DNA from 3 places in the Ruegeria sp. YTSA075 genome. Region 3 is predicted to be linked to each of the others. Evidence: riboswitches for the same ligand, from Rfam matches in the RefSeq annotation. Region 3 holds a riboswitch; each other region holds the start of a gene.
The links. Region 3 has a riboswitch for cobalamin ahead of AC2FGE_RS03895 (hypothetical protein). Riboswitches for the same ligand answer to the same signal wherever they lie in the genome.
Positions count from the first base shown of each region.

Region 1: another riboswitch for cobalamin. It lies ahead of AC2FGE_RS11765 (DUF1636 family protein); the one in region 3 lies ahead of AC2FGE_RS03895 (hypothetical protein).
Region 2: another riboswitch for cobalamin. It lies ahead of AC2FGE_RS05580 (DUF1636 family protein); the one in region 3 lies ahead of AC2FGE_RS03895 (hypothetical protein).

Region 1 covers NZ_JBXWNG010000005.1:156,160-161,116, reverse strand. The annotation lists gene cobN (cobaltochelatase subunit CobN) at 1-729, opposite strand, end outside; gene cobW (cobalamin biosynthesis protein CobW) at 735-1,790, opposite strand; gene AC2FGE_RS11765 (DUF1636 family protein) at 1,794-2,168, opposite strand; cobalamin riboswitch at 2,252-2,457, opposite strand; tRNA gene AC2FGE_RS11760 (tRNA-Tyr) at 2,695-2,778, opposite strand; gene rlmB (23S rRNA (guanosine(2251)-2'-O)-methyltransferase RlmB) at 2,895-3,668, shown strand; gene AC2FGE_RS11750 (hypothetical protein) at 3,649-3,963, shown strand; gene AC2FGE_RS11745 (YHS domain-containing (seleno)protein) at 4,069-4,521, shown strand; gene AC2FGE_RS11740 (CoA-binding protein) at 4,720-4,957, shown strand, end outside.
Region 2 covers NZ_JBXWNG010000002.1:530,446-535,402, reverse strand. The annotation lists gene AC2FGE_RS05595 (FecCD family ABC transporter permease) at 1-566, opposite strand, end outside; gene AC2FGE_RS05590 (ABC transporter substrate-binding protein) at 568-1,521, opposite strand; gene AC2FGE_RS05585 (ABC transporter ATP-binding protein) at 1,534-2,310, opposite strand; gene AC2FGE_RS05580 (DUF1636 family protein) at 2,307-2,663, opposite strand; cobalamin riboswitch at 2,762-2,978, opposite strand; gene AC2FGE_RS05575 (D-lyxose/D-mannose family sugar isomerase) at 3,037-3,702, opposite strand; gene AC2FGE_RS05570 (carbohydrate kinase family protein) at 3,722-4,648, opposite strand; gene AC2FGE_RS05565 (glucokinase) at 4,683-4,957, opposite strand, start outside.
Region 3 covers NZ_JBXWNG010000002.1:157,898-162,854, reverse strand. The annotation lists gene AC2FGE_RS03905 (tyrosinase family protein) at 1-902, opposite strand, end outside; gene speB (agmatinase) at 1,014-1,976, opposite strand; cobalamin riboswitch at 2,160-2,365, shown strand; gene AC2FGE_RS03895 (hypothetical protein) at 2,534-2,803, shown strand; gene AC2FGE_RS03890 (HD domain-containing protein) at 2,994-3,614, shown strand; partial or broken gene AC2FGE_RS03885 (IS5/IS1182 family transposase) at 4,031-4,198, shown strand; gene AC2FGE_RS03880 (PP2C family protein-serine/threonine phosphatase) at 4,196-4,957, opposite strand, start outside.

The DNA of each region.
Region 1 (4,957 bases), on a different contig from region 3:
CTTGAGCGAAGGGGCGAACAGGCCCACCGCCTCAAAGCCTCGCGCGCGGATGCTGCGGATCAGGGCCGCGACAGGGGCGGTGTCGGCTGAGGTCAGATAGGCGCGATAGAACGTCACGAGGATGCGTTTGGCATCGCCTTCGAACGCGGTATCCACCGGGATTACGCCACGATCCGGGCACCATGCACCGCATTCGGGAATTGTCTTTGCACCCATCACCGGCCCGGCATAAAGCCCCGCCGCCAATGCCATCTGTGCCAGCGCAGCCTGCGCCGCGACCTCACCGCCTGTATCGCAAAGATGCGCCAAGCGGCGCAGGGTTGAGACGGGCAGGGTGGAATAGTCATCCAACCGTGTGTCTTCGCGCCCGTCTGCGGGCAAAACGGCCACTGCGATTCCCTTGGTCTGTGCCAACGCCAGAACCTGCTGCACCCCATAGGACCAATAGGGTACCCCGCCGATCAGGCGGATCAGGATGCCCTTTGCACCTTCAAGCGTCTGTTCGACATAGGTATCGACAGACAGCGGATGCTTTAGCGCAGTCAGGTTTGCCAGCCGCAGGGTCGGCATCCGACCCTCGGGCCCACCACCGCGATGCCAGCCTGCCGCGAAAGCGCCAAGGTCGCTATCGGAAAACGACAACACCACCAGATCGGCCTGGCTTTGGCCCAGATCGAATGGGGTCTCGGATTCCTCTAACCCGTGGCTTTCGCGGAAGACAACGTGCATGTGGCTTACTCGGCAGCCTCGGTCACGCCCACAAGAACATCGCGGATCGCGGCCTCTTTGATGTCATCATGCTCGGCAATAACCACCATGCGCGAGCGGCGGTCTTCGCCGGGTTCCCACGGACGGTCATATTGATGGCGAACACGCGCGCCGACGGCTTGCACCAGCAGGCGCATGGGTTTGCCCAGAACAGCGGCATAGCCTTTGACGCGCAGGATGTTCAACTCTGTCGCCAGACGTTCGATCTTGGTGACCAGATCAAGTGGATCAGACTGTTCGGGCAACTCGACAATGATGCTTTCGAAATCGTCATGTTCGTGGTCATGATGGCCGTCGTGATGCGAGGGTCGCGCATCCATGTCATCCTCGGCAGCGGCCTCCAGGCCCAGCACAACGCGCACATCCACGACACCTTCGGCGACTTCGACCACAGGCAGCGGGCGCGGCGCTTCGGCGGCGATGATTGCTTTGGCCTTTGCCACGCCTTCGGGACCGGCCAGATCCGGTTTGGTCAGCAGGATTATATCGGCGCAGGATATCTGATCCTCGAATACTTCTGACAGCGGGGTTTCATGGTCAATCGAGTCATCCGCCAAGCGCTGGGCATCCACGGCCTCGACATTCGGCGCAAAGCGACCAGCGGCGACAGCCTCGGCATCCGCTAGAGCGATTACGCCATCCACCGTGATTTTAGACCGGATATCTGGCCAATCAAACGCTTTCAGCAGTGGTTTGGGCAGGGCCAGACCGCTGGTTTCGATCAGAATATGTTCAGGGCGCGGCTCTAGCGCCATCAGCGCCTCGATGGTCGGGATAAAATCGTCAGCCACGGTGCAGCAGATGCAGCCGTTCGCCAGCTCCATGATGTTCTCTGCCGGGCAATCCGGGATGGCGCAGGATTTCAGGATATCGCCATCGACACCGACATCACCGAATTCATTGACCACAACGGCCAGGCGTTTGCCCTGCGGGTTCTGCATCAGATGCTTGACCAGCGTGGTTTTGCCCGAGCCCAGAAAGCCGGTGATGACAGTGACGGGAAGTTTTTCGAGAGTAGACATGGGTCAAGCTCCAATCGGGGGAATACGGGCCGCACAGTTTTTGCGGAAATGTTCAGGACGTTCGCGCCATTTGACCAAACCATCGTCAGTGGCCAAATACTTGGTCACACCTTCAATGATCGTTTCGACATGGTCGGTTTCGTTGAGGTTTTCGTAGACAAAAGTCCAACGCGCGGGTCCCCCACGCAGCACGATGGAACAGCCCTGATCGCAATTTGACAGGCATTCCACAGGCTTTAGGTCGATCCCGTCTGGCACGCCGGCCTGTTCCAGCGCCTTGTGCAGCAAGGCACCAGGGCGCTGGGTGTCGTCTTCGATCGCCAGGCCACGGCGGCATGTCGTGCAGACCAGCAGTTCAACTGGTGCGGCTTTATTCATCTCTCTCATCCCCCTTAGTCAAATCTGGGGGACGGGGTTTCATGTGGGCCGATCCAAGCCCCACACCGGAACACCCCGTCCGGTTTCATCTTCGGGCGCTGGCAGGTCTCCCGGCTTGCGGATGTCAGGGTGTATACCCTGTCGGATGTCCCGCCTTCCCAGCCTTTGGCCAGTGGCTTTGGGCACCCTCTCCGGTCACGGTCGCGGGGGCGGCTGCGTTTGGCGGTAAACCCGTTGACGCATTCCCTTTTCATCCTCTTACGAGGACACCAACGGATCGGACATGCGGCACTGATACGGTGCTTGTCAAGCGTGTCGCCGACAACCGCAACGCCGGGTGCAGAAAAACGACCTGTGGCGGTCGTTGGGCGGCATGTCAGGGCTTAGCCTGCGGCTTTCGAAAGGTTTGACAGCGATCACTTCACTGAACCAAATGTTTGACGAATAACTAGACTGCCATTCATAACAGCAGACACGGGCCATTGGCGGGTGCGTTTTGCTCTGGTATCTGGAAGCTTTGTGAGAGTGGTGGGCGACCCTGGAATCGAACCAGGCGTGCGTCTCCGCGAGGGAGTTACAGTCCCCTGCCACACCTTGCGGCCTGTCGCCCACTGTCAGGCGTTGCACCTGACGTGGAGGCGTGATTACTAGCGCACCAAAGGAGCGTCAACAGGAAAATACGGCTTTGACGCAGGAAAGCGAATTCACGGCCCGGAGGCCCTCAGAATGAAAAAACCCAAGTGGGTTGTCGAAAAGGAACAGGCGCGAAAAGCGGCGGCCGCCGAGACGGTTTGGCTGTTTGGTTTGCACGCCGTGCGCGACGCCTTGATGAACCCCAAACGCCAAAAACTGCGCCTGATTGTAACGCGAAATGCGCAGGACAAACTGGTTGAAGCCATTGAATTTGCGGGGATTGAGGCCGAGATGGTTGACCCGCGCAAATTCAATGCCCCAATTGACGCGGGTTCTGTGCATCAGGGCGCGGCACTTGAAGTTAAGCCCCTGGAGTGGGGCGGTTTGGCCGAGAACTGCATCGGACGGGAACACCCCCGCGTGATCCTGCTGGACCGTGTAACGGACCCGCATAACGTAGGTGCGATTCTGCGGTCAGCCGAAGTGCTGGGTGCAAGCGCGGTGATCGGAACCCGGCATCATTCTGCCCCTGAAACCGGGGCACTGGCAAAAACCGCCAGCGGCGCATTGGAACGCCAGCCTTATCTGAGGGTGCGCAATCTGGCCGATGCCATAACCGAGCTTCAGTCGATGGGGTTTCTGGTGCTCGGTCTGGATGGCGAAGCGGATGAAACTATTGAAATTGCCCTTGGGGATCAAAGGGATCGACCTGTGGCACTGGTATTGGGTGCTGAAGGGCCAGGATTGCGGCAAAAAACCAAGGAAACCGTCGACCAATTGGTGAAAATTGACGCATCGGGGGGATTTGGATCACTGAACGTCTCAAATGCTGCTGCAATCGCCCTATATGCCTCTCGGCACCATTAGCGAGGAGAGTACTATTTCCGGACCGTCCAAAATCGCCACCTGCTGCTACTGCGGTACACGGGCTGCCCTGGTTCTGACAGGACAGAACCGGCATGAGCTGAGTTGTTCCAACTGCGGCGCACCGCTGCACGATCTTAAGAAACTGCCGAAGCACAAGGTTCAGAAATCAAGGCCTGACCAGGTCGCGATAAGTCATGCGGCGTCTCCGAAATCGCGAAAAAAGAAGAAGAAAAAGAGCACGCTTTATCGTGTTCTGGATGAGGCCTGGGATGTCATAGAAGACATCTTTGACTAAGGGCTGCTCCGCACTCGCAAGGATGTTCACATCCACGTCAACTGGGGTTTCACAGCCGCCCAAAAGTTGCATCTTAGTCGCTCGATTCTTTGTCACGGGACCCAGATGCAAAACCGCCGTTTCCTATTCGGTATACTGACAGCCATCGCCCTTGCGCCCGTCGCTTGGGCGCAGGACAAGCCTGTCTATTATGCGACCGAAGGGGCCGCGATGGCGGGGTATGATCCGGTGTCCTATTTCGACAGTGCTGCACCGGTTCGGGGTGAGCCGAGCATTGCTGTCATGTGGAAAGGGGCCCAGTGGCATTTTGCGTCACAGGAAAATCGCGAGCGGTTTGAAAGTAACCCGCGCGCCTTTGCACCTCAGTTCGGGGGCTATTGTTCCTATGCGATGGCAAATGGGGTTCTAAAAAGCACTGACCCCATGGCATGGCAGGTCGTGGATGGGCGTTTGTATCTCACTCATTCCCCAGCAGTTGAACGGATGTGGGAACAGGACAGAGCGGCGAATATTCATCTGGCCGAGGAAAATTGGCCCGTCATTCTGTACGAAGACTAGCCGATTGTCCGTATTTTGTGAAAAGTCATCACAAAAATGAGCGCATGGTCTTTTTTTTTACCAGATCATGCCTAAATGTCACAGTGACCGCGGAACGGAACTGCCGCGGGTCATTTCACTGTCCCTCGTTCCAACAACTGGCGCCCAAGGCTTCTTGGGCGCTTTTTTCTTTTTTGCGGCTATGATTAGGATGCAACCATGGCAAACTACTCTGACGCGCATCTGAAAACCATCCTGCAACGCACCAAAACCATCGCGGTAGTTGGGGTGTCGATGAACCCGGTGCGGCCCAGCTATTATGTGGCGCGGTATCTTTCCTTGAAGGGATATACCGTGATCCCCGTCAACCCGGGCCATGCTGGCAAGGACTTGTTCGGTCAAACGGTGCGTAGCGCCCTGTCCGAGATTTCTGAACCTGTCGATATGGTTGATATCT
Region 2 (4,957 bases), 370 kb from region 3:
CCGCCCAGCATCCAGAAGATCACAGAATGGGCGGCGCGGCTGTCGCCGGCAAAGATAAGATAGTTGGTGATGGCGGAGAACAGGAAAGACACGGCAAGCCCCGCCAGGATCAGCTTTTCCGGTGCACTTGTGCGCAAACCCTGGACCAGGGCCAGCACGATGCCTGATGCGATCAGACCGCCACAGAAAGCCGCCAGCGGTAAGGTCCAGAAGCCCAGTACATCGCCCGTGACCGTGATAACCAGCACAGCGCCCGCAGCCGCGCCCGACGAGAGGCCGAACAGAAATGGATCGGCCAGATCGTTGCGCGTGGTGGTTTGCAGAACCACGCCCACAACACCAAGCCCGGCACCGATGACAGTGGCGAACAGCGCACGGGGCAGGCGCAGATCAAACACGATCCGATGCAGCGGCGACATCTCGCCTTCGGACAGGCCAGTTCCCAAACCGATGGCAGCAATGACATCGGCCACGGGGATCGGGGTGGTGCCATAAACCGTCGACAGCAGCAAAAGGGCGGTCAGAACGACCGCCCCCAGCACAACTATCCGGCCTGTCTGGACCATATCAGTTGGTCGCCGTCGGGTGCATCGCATCCGCCATTTTCTGGATCGCGTCGATATTTGCCGGTCCCGGTGTCAACTCTTCGTAACGCAGACCGATCCAGCGTTCATTTTTGACTGCATCTGTTTGGGACATCACTGGGTGCTCTTGCAGGAACGTGAACGTATCCTCTGCCCCGTTGCCGGTCTGATAGTCAAGCAGCACCAGGAATTCCGGGTTCGACGCGGCAACCGCCTCCCACGAGGTACGGCCCCAGCTGGTCTCCATGTCATGGGTGACGTTTTCGCCGCCAGCCGCTGCGATCATCGCATCGGGGATGGCGAATTTGCCAGCGGTGAAGGGCGCATCCGCTGGACCGTCCAGCAGGAAGACACGGGGTTTGGCCAGATCGGCGGTTTTGGCTTCGATGGCAGCCAGCTGTTCTTTCCAGCCTGCAACCAGTACCTCGGCCTTCTCCTCGACATGCATGACCTGACCCAGACGCAGCACATCGTTGAACAGCAGGTCCATGCTGGCCTCAGGGCGGTCTTTGTCCAGATGCACGCAGCTTTCGGTCAGGATCATGGTCTTGATGCCGAACGGGGCCAGGGTGTCCGGCGTCACGTCGCCGCCGGGCTTCATGCCGTAGTACCAGCCCGCGAAGAACAGGTCGGGTTCGGCCGCGACCAGGTTTTCGACGGTTGGGTATTTTGGTGCGAGCTCGGGGATGTCGCCGCGCAGCTTGTCGAAATCTGGGCTGGTCTTGTACCAGCCGGTGATTCCGGTCAAACCAACGATCCGGTCTTGTAGGCCAAGCGCAAAGGCCATGTCGGTCATGTTCATATCATGCACCACCAGCCGTTCGGGCATGGTTTCGAACACCAGCGGTTCGCCGCAATTGTCCACGGTTACCTCATGGGCTGCCGCGCTGCTGGCCAAGCCGGTGATCATCAAAGCTGACCAAAGTTTTTGTTTCATCAATCTCTCCTGTTAAGATGAAAGCGTTCGTTTTCGGATATCCAGCGCCGGGATCATGCGCCCTTCGTGCTGGAAGCACAGGTAGTCAACACCAAAAGTGTCGCGCACATGATCCGGCGTTAGTATCTGGTCGACTGGCCCAAAGCCCGTCATGCGTGTGGATTTCATCAGCGCGACATGGCTGGCGAATTCCGGGATCATGACAAGGTCGTGTACGATCATCACCACCGTCACGCCCAGTTCGGCAACCAGCGACAGCATGTGCCCCTTGGCATCGGGGTCCAGATGATTGGTGGGCTCGTCCAGAAACAACAGCGAGGGGTTCTGAGCCAATGCACGCGCGATATGGGCGCGTTGGCGTTCGCCGCCCGAGAGCCGCTGCATCGGCTTATCCGCCAGATGGGTCAGCTCGGTTGTGCGCAGAACGCACGCAAGATCCATCTTGTGGTCTTTCGCCGAGCGGTCGCTTTGAATGGGAATCTGACCCAGCGCAACGTAGTCGCGCAGCTTTAGGCGGCCATCGGGCAGTTCCTGCTGACCAACAACCGCAATGGTCCGGGCGCGTTCTTGCGCAGACAGGCTGCGCAGGCTTTGACCGTTGATCCGCACGTCCCCCAGCGCCAGACGCTCGACCCCGCAGATCAGGTTCAGCAGCGTTGTTTTGCCGGCACCGTTCGGACCGGCAATGGCAAGTATGGCCCCTTCTTCCAAAGAGAATGAGACGTCTTGTAGCAACACATCGCCATTCAGGGCGTAGTATTCCAGATTCTCCGCGACCAGAAAGCTCATGCCTTACCCGCCTTTGGAAGACGGGGCAGACGTGCCAGAGTTTTGAACAGCAAGGCGGGGGGGCGATCCGTTGCGCTGGTCCAGCCGCTCTCGCTGTCGCGGTACTGATGGGCGAAGGTGGCGATCGCATCCAGATCGGCAGTGCTTTGAATATCGCCAAACAGGTATTGGGCTTTGCCTTCGGCTTGCAGACCTATGGCCATGGGACGTTCGCATCCTGCCATACATGGGATCAGTCGCGTAGCGAACCCGTCGGGCAGCGACGCGTCCAGCAGACTTTGGGCGGCGCTGGCTTCGATCTCACCCTGGCAGGTCGAGCAGATCAGCACAAAGTGGTCAGGTGTTTTGTCCACGGCTATCCTCAACGCGCAAAATGCCCGCATAGAAAGTACCGGTCCTGTAAGGGCGCAAATCTGCCATCAATCCTCCTTCCAGGACGCCCCGTCCCGGGTTGGTTTCACAGGTGATGGCAGGTCTCCTGACTTGCGGGTCGTTGCTTGGCCAACCTTCCCGGCCTTTTCGGGCCAGTGGTGATTTGGCGTTGCTCACCGCTTACAGTTGCGGGGGCAGTCACGGATTTGGCCTGACCCGGGTGTCCCGGGGCCGCACCGTATTCCCATTTTCATCCCGCAATCAAAGTAGCGGGAACCATCACAGGCCAGCTATTCTGGAGAAGGCAAGCTTGTCAAGCAATCGCTGAGAGGCTCGTGTCAGATACGGGGTGGATCAGTAATCCGCAACCAGCAGGAATTCGGCCTCGGTATCTTCTTCGATCGTGGCAAAGCGCGGGATGGGTTGTTCGAAGACGTTATCGGTGCGGTCGTCGTTTACGGTTGAGACCTCGCCGATTAGGCAATCCCCGCGCTCGGCCCAGAAGGCGTGCCAGATACCGGGCATCAATGTTACGCTTTCGCCGGGTTTCAGGCGCAGCAACTCACCAGGAGTGATGGTGATGTCGCATCCATCACTGGGAACCACAACTGGTGTGTCGCGGTCGACGCTGCCGTCGGGGTCCGAGGCATAGATCTCCATCACCAGATCGCCGCCGCCCCGGTTGATGATATCTTCGGCTTTGACGATGTGGCGATGCATTGGCGACAGCTGCTTGTCGCGCGAGATCAGTAGTTTCTCGGCATAGAGCATCCCGCGGCCCTGGCTCAGATCATTCTCATCCCCATTGCGCAGGGTGAACAGGAACAGGCCAAGCTCATCAAATTTGCCTTGCCCGTAATCGGTGATGTCCCATCCCAGCCCCCGGGCGCGGATCGTGTCGGCCTTGGCGCTGCGCATCTGATCCGGGGACCAGTCGGCAAATGGGGGCAGGATGAACCCGAAAGACTGGATAAAGGCCTGTGCTTCGGTCTTGATGCGGTTGATGTCGGAACGTTTCATGTGACTTCCCTTTTGGGGACTAAAGCTCATGCGCCCAGGGTGGGTTGGCCCCGGCACGCGACACGGTGACTGCTGCAACATCTGCACCCAACGCTAGAGCGGCGCGCAGGCACTCTGTTGTCAGATCGCGTAGCGCGGGTTCGGTCAGATGCCCAGAACGGTGAAGTTCGGCCAGTACACCAGCGTTGAACGTATCACCCGCCCCCACCGTATCGACAACCTGAACCGCTTTAACCGGTATCGTGGTTTCCGAGCCATCGCGTAGATAGCCCGAGGCTCCTTGGCTCCCACGTGTAACAATCACAACCGAGGGCCCGGCTTGCAGCAACAAAGGCACCTTTTCGGCATGGGTTTCGGGCCCCGGAATGATCCAGTCCAGATCCTCATCCGAGACTTTGAGGATATCAGTCTGCGCAATCATGGCATTCAAACGGGTGCGGTATCTGGTCTGATCCTGAATAAATCCCGGTCGGATGTTGGGGTCCAGCATTACGGCCCGATCCGCCCCGTGATGGCTCAGCAGGGCAGCATAAGCATCGGCGCAGGGTTCGCAGGCAAGACTGATACCGCCTAGATACAGGGTCGAGATCGCAGGCAATTGGTCGGGCATATCCTCAGGCCGAAGCATGCGCCCGGCAGTATTTTCGTCAACAAAGTTGTACGACGCGTGTCCATCGACCAGTTTCACAAACGCCAACGTGGTGGGGCGGTCGCTGGTGATCACATGGGATGTATCCACATGGCTCGCTTTCAGCGTTTCTGCCAATTGTTCACCAAACATATCGGACGACAAGCCGGTCAGCATGCCAACAGGCGCGCCCAATCTCCCCAACGCGATCGCCGTGTTGAAAATTGCACCTCCAGAATGGGGTACATACCCTTGGGCACCCGAGACTGTAGGCTCGGTGATCATATCGATCAGCGCTTCTCCGCAGCACAGGATCATCCCGCGTTCCTTCATTGAGAATTGTCAGGCGGTTCTACCGCATGAGGGCATTTTTGCAGAAGTTGTTAGCGCCAACAATGCCAAATTCGACCTGTTCGGAGACATAGAGATCCATTCCGCGCCGCAGCTCGCTGAACCGGCCACCATTGTTGAAGGCATCCAGAAAACTGTCTCCGAACAGCCAACGGTTTTTTTCCGCCACGCCGCCGACCAAAAAGACGCCGCCAATCGGCATCAATGTGACGGCCATATCCCCTAGTAGAGCGCCCAGATGCGTTGTGAACAGCGCTGCGGTTTGGACTGCGTGCG
Region 3 (4,957 bases):
GCTTCAACGGAATCCTCGGAATAGATGTATCTGAGCGAGGTTTCCGCGTCGATCAAATCGCGGCCCACCCGACCGTCATATACGACTGTGTCGAGAACATGCTGTGGAACATTGGCCCCGGGCCATAGCGCCTGCCAATCTGCCCAAACCTTGTCGCACATCGCATGGTGCAGCCAGAATACCGGGTCATATGAGGCAGACACTGTGCTACCCATATCTCCAATCGAGCGGGGCAAGGGCGACGATGTATCCGTGCCCCCCGTCAGGACGTGGATACCGCCATGAGCCGCGAAGTTGAAATCGGCTTGGAAGGCTTCAAAGTTTGGGTTGGTCAAATAGCGCTCAACCTCATCCTCCAGCAACGGGATATTGCTACGCAGGCGCGTCGTGTATCTGCGTGTAAAGACCTCATCGCCGGTCAGACCCAGGGCAATGCTGCGATAGAGACTGCGCGCGCGGGCCAGCGGGTTGGGAACTTCGTCCCCGGCACTGTTTGTGTAGGTCGCATCGTCCACTACTTTCGGCAGCCCGTTCGTGGCGTGCGTCGCGGTAGCAAACTGCGTCCAATCCCAATAAGGAAGCGTCAATTCAAGCTCACTATCCCCGCGCTTCCATTGAAGCGCGCTGTTCAGCGATTTTTCGAATGAATAGACATAGGATCGGTGCCAGGTCAGAAACGTGCGGTCATCATCGTGACAAAGGTCCTGATCATAACCGTGGCCGCGCGCCAGTGCGAAATATCCGCGTCGATCGCCCATCGCGATGTCCGATATTTCGTACATTGCAGCATAGGCATCACGCAGGTCCTGAATATCTTCGTCACGTAATCTGATCAGGTCAAAACGGATCAGCGGCAATCCGGCTTGTTTTCTAAGAAAATTCAGTTTGGCAATCGTAGTCATCTAAAAATCCCCCTTAAGGAGTGCTTCAATGCGCCCAGTATAGCACAAAACCACCGCCAATGGCGGCGGCACGCTCAAACGCTCTGCACGCATAGATGACGATTGGCGGATCTAACGCTGCTCTTTCTCATGAAGCACCCGCCCGATGATGTTCATCAGCAGCTGCGCCGCAAGGATTTGGGTAGAGCTGGTGGCGTCATAATCCGGGGCAACCTCAACCAGATCGAGACCAACAATGTGGCCCCGTTTGGCCAGACCTGCCATTAGCTCCAGCACTTCGTAGTAGATGAACCCGCCATGGCTTGGTGTACCTGTACCTGGAGCGATTGATGGGTCAAAGGCATCAATGTCGATGGTCACATAATACCGCGCACCTTCAGGAATGCGGGCCAGCATCCCATCGACCCCCATCTTGCGGAATTGCCGCACCGACTGGATGTCTGATCCCATGGAGCGGGCATCCACATAGCCATCCTTGGCCGTGGACGACACATTGCGAATTCCGATTTGGCTGAGGCCTCTGACATAGGGTTTTTCAGCGGCACGGCGCATCGGGTTTCCGTGGCCATAGCGCACCCCATGGCGTTCATCGACAAAATCCAGATGCGCATCGATTTGCACCACATGGATTGGTTCCTGATCATCAAAGGCATTGATGCAGGGGATGTTGATTGAATGATCGCCGCCCAAGACCACCGGTAGCGCTCCCGCCTCCAGAATTTTACGTACCCCAAACTCAATGTTTGCGTGGCTTTTTATCGTATCGGTATGCACGATATCCGCGTCACCGATATCGACAATGGTCACTTTGGCCGGGTCCAGATAGGTGACATCATCTTCGTGATCATAGGCCCCTGCGTGGCCGAATGAGAACAGCGTCGACGCCTCACGGATCGCACGCGGCCCCATCCGCGCCCCGGACCGCCATTGACAGCCGAAATCAAACGGAGCGCCAAGAACCGCGACGTCCGCGTCAATCGCGTCCCAATCCTCGATATACGGATATTTGCCAAAGGTGCAGATACCAACGAAGGGCAGGTTCAATCGGCCAGAGTCGTAGCCATGGTTCGACATAGGGGAACTCTCTCTGTTCAGCTTACCAACACGTCCTGACATTAAGGCACCCGAAGACCACGGCCTGTAAAGGCCTCTTGACGGGTTGAGCATGCGATAACTGGCGGTTTGTCAGGCTGTTGCGAACGGCGTTCAACTGACGTCAGGCTGTGCCTGAACCTTATAGACACAGGTAGTTTCCTATGAGACAGTGAAGGCGATGGTGTCCGGCTCGGTTCGAGTCGGCTGAAAAGGGAACACGGTGCGGGTTGATCCCCAACTCCGTGACTGCCCCCGCAACTGTAAGCGGCGAGCGACCCCGTTGAAAACCACTGGGCCCTTGGGTTCGGGAAGGATCGGGAAAGCGTTGACCCGCAAGTCAGGAGACCTGCCATCTCCGGTGTGTGATGCCATGCGCCGCAGTCAACTTGAACCTGGGCGGGGTGCCTTGGGAACGGCAGAGACGACCGATGGGCCAAGAATCCCCGGCAGATCACCGTGACCAGCCACACACGTCCCTTTGCGCGGAGGGCGCGATGTTATTGGAACGGACGATTGTTCAACTTGATACAGGACCTATGCCAGCGGATGAAGCGCGGCAGATGGGGCAGCTTGGCTATATGCAATGGATCGCGGGTGTTCCGGGCAATGCCAACTATGCAAAGGCCGCGCGGCATGCTTATGAAACGGCGGCGCCTTTTATGGACCATTCACCCGCGGTGGCCGCGTTTTGCGACCTGCTTTTGACATCACTGAAGCAACCGTTCAAACCCTTGCCACTTGCCATGCCAAAACGTGAAAGACGCGGCGGCGCACAGGCCCGCCGATCCTTTCGCATGCCGCTGTGAACTGGACTAGGCTGCGGGATCATCGCGCAGCTTTGTGCTCTTAAACGAAGTCGAACACCTACCTCCGGCGACTATTAATTTCACCGGCACAACAGGTTTGATTTGCTGAGTCTGGTATTTGCGTGGATAGTCTAGAACTATGGGCTGGCTTGCGCCCGCTGACCCACACGTTAACGTCAAAGGACATGCTATGGATCAGGTGAAATTCACGCAGATGAAAGACGGGGACAAAGAGGACTATGCCTTCCTCGACACCCTGGAGCGTGAGTACTGCCAAGGAACGGCAGATCGTTTGCTTGAGGCCCTGGAGCGGCTGGACAAAAGCCTGTCGGGCTATCAGGTCACGCGTCTTGGCCATTCGGTTCAATCGGCCACCCGGGCCTGGTATGACGGGGCAGACATAGACTGGATAGTCGGCGCCTTGCTGCATGATATCGGCGACATCTACGCGCCGCATAATCACGATGAATATGCGGCCTCGATCCTTAAACCCTTCTTGCGCGAACAGGTCACTTGGTGCGTGCGCACCCATGGGGATTTTCAGCTTGTTTACTTCGGGCAGCATGTAGGCGCGAACCCCGATAAACGCGAGGCCCATCGCGACAGCATCTATTTCGATGACTGTGCCGAGTTCTGCGAGCGCTGGGATCAATCCAGCTTTGATCCCGCCTATCCCAGCAAACCACTGTCTTTCTTTGCGGATATGGTGCGCGAGGTCTTTGATCGCACACCCTATGATCCGGCCGTTGTTCAACCCGGTGTCCGGGTTCCACTGACCGATACCAGCCTTGCAGAAAGTCGACAGGCGTAAGGAGTAGTCTGCCGAGTTTTGGTCACAACCTCGCATTGGCTGGGCATACCGAGAAAATCCAGACGGCCTTGGACTTTGGCTGGCTAGACCCTGCAGACCAATAAGCTCAGCATGTTTCTCATTGGCTGATGCGCAGATTGTCTCTGAACCAAAACGTATTCCCTCACGCCTGACTTCTCACATGCGGTGCATTTCTTAAACGCAGGCAAGTTTGTAAAAAAGTGTTGACCTCTGATTTTATCGGTTCGATGCCAGTCATTAACACCCTGTAAATCAATGAAATTTTGAATTTACGCATCGGCGGCAATTTCTAATAGCCGCGCTTATCAGTTTCACAAAAGCAGATCGCGTAACGACGATCAGACAGCCGTCGACTGTGGCCAAAGTTAAGCCCCTGCATCCCGGACGGGAAATAGCGCAAGACTACCGTCCGTTACGACGAGCGCCGGTACAAAAGGCGCGACAGGATTGAGATCATGTTCGGCAGGCTCAAAGACTGGCGGCGTGCGGCGACAAGACACGACAGGTGTCCCAAGGTCTTCCTCTTAGCAATCGCACTCGCAGTAACTGTCATTTACTGGTTATGTGTCCTGATCATGAGCACAAACCTTCACCACGGAAAAAGCTGTGTTGTCCTGATCGGGATCATCCATGCTGATCACTGCTTTGATCAGTTCATCCGCGATGACATCACTGCCCATTTCACTGTTGGCAGCAATAACCTCCAGAATGCCCTGATCACTCAGAAACTGAAGACCATCGGACGCTGCAATGAGAATATCACCCGGCCAGAGTTCGAGCGGCTCCGCGGGGCAATCTATTTTGGCGATGTCAGAACCATGGATGACAGATGTAAGCATGTTTCTGTCAGGATGTGTGCGGGCGGTTTCAGCATCTAGCATACCCAGCTTCACCATCATATCGATTTGAGGCGCCATTGAATGATCTTCGTTCAACCGCCTAAGCTCACCAGAGCGCCAAAGATAGAGCGGTGAATCCCCCACCGACAGCCAGAACGCCCGGTCCTGTATGCAAATCAGGGCAAGAAGGGTCGCACCCATTCCCTTGATATCCAGGTCATTGTGAATAGCATCGTAGACTTGTGCATTCGCCCTGCTGGCACTGTCGCGCAAGAATGCGGTGACTTCGGAGTTCTTTGAATTCTCATTCAGATTGGTGGCCAGCCAGCCTTTCATCACCTCACGAACGATCAGGTTTGACGCAATATCTCCGGCCGTATGCCCCCCCATACCATCCGCCAAAACCACAAACCCAACACCTGACCCTGGGGATTGTTCGGAAAATATGGCGTCCTCCTGATATTCGCGGGCACCTTGGTTGAT